Linked DNA regions of Blastochloris tepida. Each later gene encodes a partner of the first gene's protein in a complex. Links are inferred from orthologs where the notes say so. Each region holds a gene or a part of one and is shown in the gene's direction. Other genes may lie near its edges.

Evidence for each region. The genes of interacting proteins can lie anywhere in the genome.
Region 2: the proteins of BLTE_RS11645 (region 1) and tldD are in contact, whole or in part, in a solved structure (PDB 5NJ9), measured with the Escherichia coli proteins. The link is inferred for Blastochloris tepida from one-to-one orthologs.

Annotation. Positions count from the first base shown.
Region 1 is NZ_AP018907.1:2,556,584-2,561,527, forward strand. Bases 106-2,951 are described here. They hold BLTE_RS11645 (TldD/PmbA family protein), read left to right. Parts: upstream 106-775; coding sequence 776-2,128; downstream 2,129-2,951. Other genes in these bases: BLTE_RS11640 (DUF6101 family protein), read right to left, coding at 106-178; BLTE_RS11650 (3'(2'),5'-bisphosphate nucleotidase CysQ), read left to right, coding at 2,115-2,945; BLTE_RS18580 (DUF4170 domain-containing protein), read left to right, coding at 2,942-2,951. Outside these bases: more of BLTE_RS11640, read right to left, coding at 1-105; more of BLTE_RS18580, read left to right, coding at 2,952-3,043; BLTE_RS11655 (lysophospholipid acyltransferase family protein), read left to right, coding at 3,048-3,740; BLTE_RS11660 (3-deoxy-D-manno-octulosonic acid transferase), read left to right, coding at 3,744-4,944.
Region 2 is NZ_AP018907.1:2,740,447-2,745,531, reverse strand. What follows is about bases 1,519-4,505. They hold tldD (metalloprotease TldD), read left to right. Parts: upstream 1,519-2,266; coding sequence 2,267-3,745; downstream 3,746-4,505. Other genes in these bases: BLTE_RS12485 (HigA family addiction module antitoxin), read right to left, coding at 3,843-4,151; BLTE_RS12495 (invasion associated locus B family protein), read left to right, coding at 1,697-2,200. Also shown: BLTE_RS12505 (M16 family metallopeptidase), read right to left, coding at 1-90; thrC (threonine synthase), read right to left, coding at 87-1,502; BLTE_RS12475 (glucose-6-phosphate isomerase), read right to left, coding at 4,608-5,085. UniProt on the Escherichia coli protein: Metalloprotease involved in CcdA degradation. Suppresses the inhibitory activity of the carbon storage regulator (CsrA).

The DNA of each region.
Region 1 (4,944 bases):
ACGGCGCCGGGCCGGGCTCGATGCGCACCACCACGCCGAGATAGCTCTCGATCGGCACATTGAGCCGCATGCGGATGCCGGCCACCGCCCGCCGCACCACCACGCGGTTGCGGTCGATCTCGATGTCGCGCACCCGTCCATCGGCCGCCGGGTCGACCGCGGCGAAACGCGCAGGCAACGCGAAGGGATCGACCCATGACGTACAAGTGGCGCCGGCGGTTGCACTTCCGCCGTACTCGGTTTGACGCTTCATTGCACTCCTCGCCGAGTTATTATTGGCTTCATTTGACGAGAAGACTGCCACTGCGAGTTCGCCACCCGCTTAAGAAGATGGGTTAATCAAACCTAAGCTTTATCCTCTTGATTCTCATGCTTGATGAAAGCTTTCCGGGGCCACGGGCCGCCCGCACACCACCCCGCCGGCCACAACCATCCCGTCATCGCCGGGCTTGCCCCGGCGATCCCGATCGGAACGGCGCGGCGGCGGTGATGGCGGCGCGGCCGGCAGGCGGTGCGGCCGGGGGTCGAGATCGCCGGGACAAGCCCGGCGATGACGACGGGGAGCGCCCGCAAGGCGATGGGCGGCGGCAGGCGATGACGGCGGGGAGAGCCCAAGCGCAATGACGACGACGCCGGCCGGCGGCGCGGCGGTCTGCGCCTCGCGCCAGCGCCTTCGCCACTGACGCAGCGTCATACGGCCGGCGCTGCAGGCGTTTCGCAAAACCGGTATCCCCTTTGGCGGAAAATGCTCTAAACCGGACTCGAAAGGACACCCATGACCGATCTCGTCGACCTGTCGGCGCTGGAAGAGCGCGTCCAGAATCTCCTCACTGCCGCCCGCAAGGCGGGCGCCGATCAGGCCGATGCCGTCGCCATCCGCAGCGTGTCGCTGTCGGTCAATGTGCGCGAGGGCCGGGTCGAGGAAGGCACCCGCTCCGAGAATGACGAGTTCGGCCTGCGGGTGTTCGTCGGCCGGCGGCAGGCGGTCGTCTCCACCAATGACGCGATCCACCTCAATCCCGACCGGCTGGCCGAGCGGGCGGTGGCGATGGCGCGCGCCGCGCCCGAGGATCCGTTCGCCGGCCTCGCCGATCCCGGCCGGCTGGCGCAAAGCGTGCCCGACCTCGATCTGCTCGATCCCGTCCTGCCCGGCGCCACGGCGCTGGAGGCGCTGGCCCGCGCCGCCGAGGAGGCCGCCCTCGCCATGCCCGGCGTCACCAAATCGAGCGGCGCCTCGGCGGCGGCCGGGCTCGGCGGCTTCGTGCTGGCGACATCGGAGGGGTTCCGCGGCGCCTATGTGGAGTCCCAGCACAGCCTGTCGATGACCGCCATTGCCGGCGAGGGCACGGCGATGGAGCAGGACTGGGACTACAGTTCGGCGCGCCATGCCGCCGACCTCGCGGACGCCGCCGCCATCGGCCGCAAGGCCGCCGAGCGGGCGGTGCGCCGGCTCAACCCGAAGAAGATCGCCACCACCCGCGTGCCGGTGATCTTCGATCCGCGCGTCGCCAACAGCCTGGTCGGCCACATCGCCTCGGCGATCAACGGCGCGGCGATCGCCCGCCGCACCAGCTTCCTGCTCGACAAGCTCGGCACAGCGATCCTGCCTCCCGGCACCCGCGTCATCGACGATCCGCTGCGCCCGCGCGGCCTGGGCTCGCGCCCGTTCGACGGCGAGGGCGTGGCCGGGGCGCCGCTGGCGGTGGTCGAGGACGGGGTGCTCGCCTCCTGGCTGCTCGACAGCGCCACCGCCCGCGAGCTCGGCCTCGCCACCACCGGCCATGCCCGGCGCGGAGCCGGCGGCTCGCCCAGCCCCTCGCCCTCCAACCTCTACCTCGCCGCCGGGCACGTGAGCCCGCGCGAGCTGATCGCCGACATCCGCGACGGCTTCTACATCACCGACCTGATCGGCATGGGCGCCAGCATCGTCACCGGCGACTATTCGCGCGGCGCGTCGGGCGTGTGGATCGAGAATGGCGAGCTGACCTATCCGGTGGCGGAGGTGACGATCGCCGGCAACCTCGCCGACATGTTCCGCGCGCTGACGCCGGCCGACGACCTCGAATTCCGCTATTCGACCAATGCGCCGACGCTGCGGGTGGAGGGGCTGACAATTGCCGGCCGCTGACCCCCTCGCCGATCCCGAGGCGGCGCGCGCCGCCCTCATCGAGGCGGTGGCCGAGGCCGGCGACATCGCGCTGCGGTTCTTCCGCGCCGACCCGCGCTCCTGGACCAAGGGCGCCGCCAAGTCGCCGGTGACCGAGGCCGACGTCGCCATCGACGTGTTCCTGCGCCAGCGGCTGATCGCCCGCGCCCCCGCCTATGGCTGGCTATCGGAGGAGACCCAGGATTCCGCCGAGCGGCTGACCCGGCGGCGGCTGTGGATCGTCGATCCGATCGACGGCACCCGCGCCTACATGGCCGGCGGCACCGACTGGACGATCTCGGCGGCGCTGGTGGAGGACGGCCGGGCCATCGCCGCGGCGCTGTTCGCGCCGGTCTCGCGCGAGATGTTCTCCGCCAGCCTCGGCCGCGGCGCCACCCGCAACGGCGTGCCGATTTCGGCCGGCGAGCGCACCGACCCGGCCGGCGCGCGCATGGCCGGCCCCAAGCAGGGCTATCCGGCGGTGACGACGATTTTGGAGAACGCCGGGCAGGTCGAGCGGATACGCTCGCTGGCGCTGCGCATCGCCCGGGTGGCGGAGGGCACGCTCGACGCCGCCTTCGCCGGGGCCGGCGGCAACGACTGGGACCTTGCGGCGGCCGACCTTTTGATGCACGAAGCCGGTGGCCGGCTGACGACGCATGCCGGCGCGGATCTGGTGTTCAACCGTCCGAAGCCCGTGCATGGCGCCCTGGTTGCAGCCGGCGCCGCGTTGCACCCGCCACTGCTCGCCCGTCTCGCCAGCTTCGCCCCCCCTCCCCTCGCCGAGCGCTCCCTATGACGGCAGCCGACCCCGCCCCGATGCGCGATTTCATCGTCCACCTGTTCACCGTCCACCTGCACCGCCTGCTCGATCCCGAGCACCAACCGCGGATCTGATCCCGTGTGGAAGCGTCTTGCCCGCTCGCCGGCATTCCGGCGGGCCGCCGGTGCCTTTCTCGCCGGCTATCTGCGCCTTGTCGCCCGCACCGGCCGGCCGGTGTGGGAGCCGCTCGACATCTACGACCGGCTCGACCCCGATCTGCCGATCATCCTGACCTTCTGGCACGGGCAGCATTTCCTGTCGCCGTTCGTCATGAAGCCGGGGATGAAGGCCAAGGTGCTGGTGTCGCGCCACGCCGACGGCGACATCAACGCCATCGCCGCCGAGCGCTTCGGCGTCGGCACCATTCGCGGCTCGGGCGACCACAAGGGCCGCTTCCACCGCAAGGGCGGGGTCTCGGCCTTCCTGGAGATGGTCGACAGCCTCGCCGAGGGCTACAACATCGCGGTGACCGCCGACGTGCCGAAGGTCTCGCGCAAGGCCGGGCTCGGCGTGGTGATGCTGGCGCGCGCCAGCGGCCGGCCGATCTATCCGCTCGCCATCGAATCGAGCCGCCGCATCGTGCTGCCCTCCTGGGACAAGGCCAGCGTCGACCTGCCGTTCGCGCGGCTGGCCTTCGTGGCCGGCGAGCCCATTCGAATTTCCGCGGATGCTGACGATACGGAACTGGAAGCCTGCCGCCGTCTGCTGCAGGATCGCCTCGAAGCCGCGCACCAGCGCGCGGCCGAGTTGACCGGCCGAGGACCACGCTGACCGATGGGCAGACCTGTCTGGAGTGGGCTCGCGCTGGCCGCCTATCGCGGCCTCGCGGCGGGTGTGCGGCCGTTGGTGCCGCTCTATCTCGACCGCCGGGCGCGCCGCGGCAAGGAAGACGCCAAGCGCCTCGGCGAGCGCTACGGCCGCGCCTCGGCCGACCGGCCACCCGGCCCGCTGATCTGGACGCACGGCGCCAGCGTCGGCGAGACGCTGGCGATCATGCCGCTGCTCGACCGGCTTTGCGGCCGCGGCTTCAACGTCCTGCTCACCTCGGGCACGCTGACCTCGGCGCAGCTCGCCGCGCGCCGGGCGCCGCCGGGCGTCATCCACCAGTTCGCGCCGCTCGACGTGCCGGCCTATGTGGCGCGCTTCCTCGGCCACTGGCAGCCCGATCTGGCGCTGTTCGCCGAATCCGAGCTGTGGCCCAATCTGATCGTGCAGACAACCGGGCGCGGCACGCCGGTGATCCTGGTCAACGGCCGGATGTCGGAGACCTCGTTCCGGCGGTGGTCCAACCTGAAGACGGTGTCGGGCTCGCTGCTGTCGCGCATCGACCTCTGCCTCGCCCAGAGCCGCGAGGCGGCGCGGCGCTACGAGACGCTGGGCACGCCGCGGGTGACCACCACCGGCAATCTCAAGTTCGACACGCCGCCGCCGCCCGCCGACGCCCATGAGGTGGCGGCGCTGGCCCAGCGCGTGGCCGGGCGGCCGGTGGTGCTGGCCGCCTCCACCCATCCCGGCGAGGAGGACGCGATCTACGCCGCCCACCGGGCGCTGCGCGACCATTCGCCGGGGCTGCTCACCATCGTCGTGCCGCGCCATCCCGAGCGCGGCGCCGAGGTGACGGCGCTGGCCGAGCGGGAGGGGCTGGTGGCGCTGCAGCGCTCGCGCGGCCATCTGCCCGACCAGGGCACCGAGGTCTATGTCGCCGACACGATCGGCGAGCTCGGCCTGTTCTACCGGCTGGCGCCGATCGTGTTCATGGGCGGCTCGCTGGTGAAGCGCGGCGGGCAGAACCCGATCGAGCCGGCCAAGCTCGAATGCGCTGTGGTGCACGGCCCGCACGTGTTCAATTTCGCCGAGGTCTACGAGGCGCTCGATCAGGCGCGCGGGGCGATGGCGGTCGCCGATGTCGGCGCGCTCGCCCGCGCCCTTGCGCTGCTGCTCACCAGCCCCGACACGGTGAGGCGCATCGCGCTCG
Region 2 (5,085 bases), 180 kb from region 1 along the record:
CCACACGCCGAGCGCGGCGGTCTTCAGCTCCGGCATGGTGTGGGTGGCGACGGTCAGCCCGCTCTCCAGGCGCGTCAGGCGCAGTGTCATGCCGCGGCTCCCGGGCGGACGGCGCGCGAGCGCGCGGCGACGAAGCGGGCCACAGTGGCAGCATCGTTGGGCAGCACGGCCATCCGCTCCGGCCGGCTCATCAGGTCGCCGAGCGACGCCGGCAGAGCCGGGCGGGTGCCGCTCGCGGCCTCCACCGCATCGGGGAACTTGGCCGGGTGGGCGGTGCCCAGCACCACCACCGGCACGTCGCACGCCGTCTCGACCTTGCGGGCGGCGGCGAGCCCCACCGCGGTGTGCGGGTCGAGCAGATAGCCGGCGCGTTTCCAGGTGTCGGCGATGGTGGCCTTGACCTCCGCCTCGTCGGCGCGGGCGGCGCCGAACACGTTGCCGATGGCGGCAAGCGTCAGGGAATCGACCGCGAAGCGCCCGGTCTCCGCGAGGTCGGCCATCTGGCGGCGCACCTTGGCGGCGTCGCGGCCTCCGGCATCGAACAGCAGGCGCTCGAAATTGGACGACACCTGGATGTCCATCGACGGCGAGGTGGTCGCCACCACCTCGCGCGGCTCGTAGACGCCGCTGGCCAGCGTGCGGGCCAGGATGTCGTTGACATTGGTGGCGACGATCAGCTTTTCCACCGGCAGGCCCATGCGGGTGGCGACATAGCCGGCGAACACGTCGCCGAAATTGCCGGTCGGCACCGAGAACGCCACCTTGCGCTGCGGCCCGCCGAGCGCCGCCGCGGCGGTGACGTAATAGACGATCTGGGCGACCAGCCGCGCCCAGTTGATGGAGTTGACGCCGGACAGCCGCACGGTGTCGCGGAAGGCATGGTCGTTGAACAGCGCCTTCAGGATCGCCTGGCAGTCGTCGAACGTGCCCTCGATCGCCACCGCATGGATGTTGGCGTCGGTGGGGGTGGTCATCATCCGCCGCTGCACGTCGGACACCCGGCCGTGCGGGAACAGCATCACCACATCGACCCGCTCGCGGCCCCGGAACGCCTCGATCGCCGCGCCGCCGGTGTCGCCCGAGGTGGCGCCGACGATGGTGGCGCGCTCATTGCGCTCGGCCAGGACGTGATCCATCAGCCGCCCGAGCAGCTGCATGGCGACGTCCTTGAACGCCAGCGTCGGCCCGCGGAACAGCTCCAGCACCCATTCCCGTTCGGAAAGCTGGACCAGCGGGCACACCGCCGGGTGGTGGAAGCCGGCATAGGCGTCCTCGACCATCCGGCCGAACGCGTCGGGGGCGATGGAGCCGCCGACGAACGGCGCCATCACCGCCTTGGCGACGTCGGCATAGCGCTGGCCGGCAAAGCCGGCGAAGGTCGTGGCCTCGAAGGCGGGCCAGTGGTCGGGGACGTAGAGCCCGCCGTCGCGGGCAAGACCGGCAAGAAGCGCGTCGGCGAAGCCGAGCACCGGGGCTTCGCCCCGGGTCGAGACATAGTGCATGGGTGCGTTCCGTGTTCGCGCGGACCCTAAAGGGCAGGCGAAAGGCGGGCAAGCTTGAGCGGGCGGGCTGGCGGCCCGAGTGCCGGTTTGGCAAACTTGCCCTTGTTCTTGACACGATTTTTGGGCGATGTCCCGATGACATGGCAGATTGGACAGGGCCGGCGCGACGATTCGTGCCGGCGGAGGCGTTGACGATGACGAAGCTCTGGGGCGTTCGGATCCTTGCCGCGGCGGCGCTCGCTGCCTCCATCGCCGGGCCGGCCAGCGCCCAGGGCGTGGTCAAGTCCGTGCATGGCGACTGGCAGATACGCTGCGACACCCCGCCCGGCTCGCAGGGCGAGCAGTGCGCTCTGGTGCAGAGCGTCACCGCCGAGGACCGGCCCAATGTCGGCCTCACCGTCATCGTGCTCAAGACCGCCGACCAGAAGGCGCGGCTGATGCGGGTGCTGGCGCCGCTCGGCGTGCTGCTGCCCTCCGGCCTCGGCCTGCGCATCGACGATGCCGACATCGGCCGCGCCGGCTTCGTGCGCTGCCTGCCCAATGGCTGCGTCGCCGAGGTGGTGATGGACGAGAAGCTGCTCGCCCAGCTCCGCACCGGCAAGCAGGCCACCTTCATCATCTTCCAGACGCCCGAGGAGGGCATCGGCATCCCGCTGCTGCTCAACGGCTTCGGCGACGGGTTCGACAAGCTGCCCTGACGTTGCGCAAGCTGGCAATCGTCCGGCCGGGACCCTAGGTTCTGGGGATCGAACTTGGAGCCCGAGATGCATGCCCCCAATTCTCTGCTCGCCGGAACCCCCTCCAGGACGACCCAGCCACCCGCCGTCCAGACCTTGTCGCTGTTCGCCTGTCTGGGCCTCAGCCTGAGGGCGATCGAGCGGCTTCTCGGCAACGCGCTGGAGGGGGCCGACGACGGCGAGCTGTTCCTCGAATACTGTCAGAACGAGTCGCTGGTCTTCGACAATGGCCGGCTGAAGACGGCGAGCTACGACACCTCCCAGGGGTTCGGCCTCAGGGCGGTGAAGGGCGAGGCCGCCGGCTACGCCCACGCTTCCTCGCTGTCGGAAGCGGCGCTGCTGCGCGCCGCCGATGCGGTGCGGGCGGTGGCGTCGGGTTATCGCGGCACGCTGGCGCTGCCGCCCGACCGCACCAACATCCGCCTCTATGGCGACGACAACCCGCTGGAGACGCCCGGCTTCGAAGCCAAGACCCGGCTGCTCGCCGAGATCGACGCCTATGCGCGGAGCCGCGATCCCCGCGTCCGGCAGGTGTCGGCCGGTCTCGCCGGCACGTGGCAGGTGGTCGAGATTTTCCGCGCCGACGGCGCCCGAGTGCGCGACGTCCGCCCGCTGGTGCGGCTGTCGGTCAGCGTGGTGGTCGAGCAGGGCGGCCGCATGGAGGCGGGCAGCCAGGGTCTCGGCGGCCGCGAGGGCTTCGAGCGGGTGATCGCGCCCGAGACCTGGAAGGCGGCGGTGGACGAGGCGCTGCGTCAGGCGCTGGTCAATCTGGAAGCGGTGCCGGCGCCGGCCGGCGAGCTCGACGTGGTGCTGGGCAGAGGCTGGCCGGGCATCATGCTGCACGAGGCGATCGGCCACGGCCTGGAGGGCGACTTCAACCGCAAGAAGACCTCGGCCTTCGCCGGCCTGCTCGGCCAGCAGGTCGCGGCCAAGGGCGTCACCGTGGTCGACGACGGCACGATCGCCGGCCGGCGCGGCTCGCTCACGGTCGATGATGAAGGAACCCCGTCGCACCGTACGGTGCTGATCGAGGACGGAATCCTGGTCGGCTACATGCAGGACCGCCAGAACGCCCGGCTGATGGGCATGGAACCCACCGGCAATGGCCGGCGCGAGAGCCACGCCCACATCCCCATGCCGCGCATGACCAACACCGTTCTGATGGGCGGCAGCCACAGCCCGGAGGAGATCATCGCCTCGGTGAAGAACGGGCTCTATGCCGTGTCGTTCGGCGGCGGGCAGGTGGACATCACCTCGGGCAAGTACGTCTTCAACTGCACCGAGGCCTACCGCATCGAGAACGGCAAGGTCGGCGCGCCGGTGAAGGGGGCGATGCTGATCGGCAACGGCCCCTCCGACCTGCACCGCGTCACCATGATCGGCAACGACCTGGAGCTCGACCCCGGCGTCGGCACCTGCGGCAAGGCCGGGCAGGGCGTGCCGGTCGGCGTGGGCCAGCCGACGCTGCGCATGGACCGCATCACCGTGGGCGGCACCGGCGGCTGAGCCGCCGGTGGCGTGCGGTTTCCGGCGCACCGGGCCGGATCAACCGTTGGCCACGAGCGGCGTGTTCATGCTGACGAAGCGTCGTGGACCAGCGCGATCACGCGGCGCTTTGGAGCGGCTTCGCCCGTTCGATTCGCTCGCGCTCGCGCGGGGAATTCATCGCCTCCCACAGATCGGTTCGCCGCTGCGCGTTCAGCCAGAATTCCGGACTGTTGCCGAACACGCGCGCCAGGATGAGCGCGGTCGGCGCCGTCACGGTGCGGCGGTTGTTGCACAGCTCGTTGACGTGCTTGCGCTGAACGCCCATGGCCTCGGCCAGCGCCCCTTGCGTCAGGCCCATGGGCTGCATGAACTCCTCGACCAGAATCTCGCCGACCGTTGCCGGCTTGCGCTTGGTCATCAGCATGGGTCACCTCACCGGTAGCTGTGATCGTCGAGATAGAGATCGGAGGCCTCGCCCTTGCTGCCGTCCCACCGGAAGATCAGCCGCCATTGCTTGTTGACGCGGATCGAATGGAAGCCGTCGATGGCACCGCGCAGCTTCTAGAAGTGGTTGCTGGGCGGCACGCGCAAGTCCTGATCGGTCGCGGCGTCGTCGATCATCTGAAGCTTGCGGAACAGACGGCTTTCGAGATCGGGCGGGATCGCCTTCGAGGCGACATCGTCCACGAAGAAGGCGCGCAGCCAGTCGTCCCGAAAGCTGACGATCATGCTGGGCGCCTCGATTTGAGGTAATGTACCACTCGACGGGTCAAGCGCCAAGCTCGACGTTGACACGCTCAAATCTCACCCGTCGGCATGTGTCGATATCGGTCGACACATGCCCGGCCACGACGCGGCGGACCCGCTCCCCGCGCGCCGATCAGCTTTCCGCCAGATACTGCTTTGCCAGGATCTTGCCTTCCTCGACCGCCGGCTGGTCGAAGGCGTCGATGCCGAGAAGCTGGGCGGCGATGATCGTCTCCAGCATGAAGTGCATCAAGAGCGCGCCGAGCGAGCGCTCATCGAGCGTCTCGACATGGATGGTGCGGGTGGGCAGGCCGTTCTTCGCCAGCGTATCGGCGGTGGCGCGGCCCTGGGCGGCGACGAGGTCGCCGATGGTGCGCCCGCCGAAGTCCGGCTCGCCCGCGATCTTCGACAGTTCGGGATCGAGCTTGGGTCCCTTGCCTTTGACGCCGGTGGTGATGACCGTGAAGAACTTGTCCTTCGGCCCGGCGAGATAGAGCTGGAGCTGGCTGTGCTGGTCGACGGGGCCCAGCGCGCCGACCGGCGTCGTGCCGTGGCCCTCCTTGCCCAGGCTCTCGGCCCACAGCTGCACGTACCATTTGGTGAACATCGCC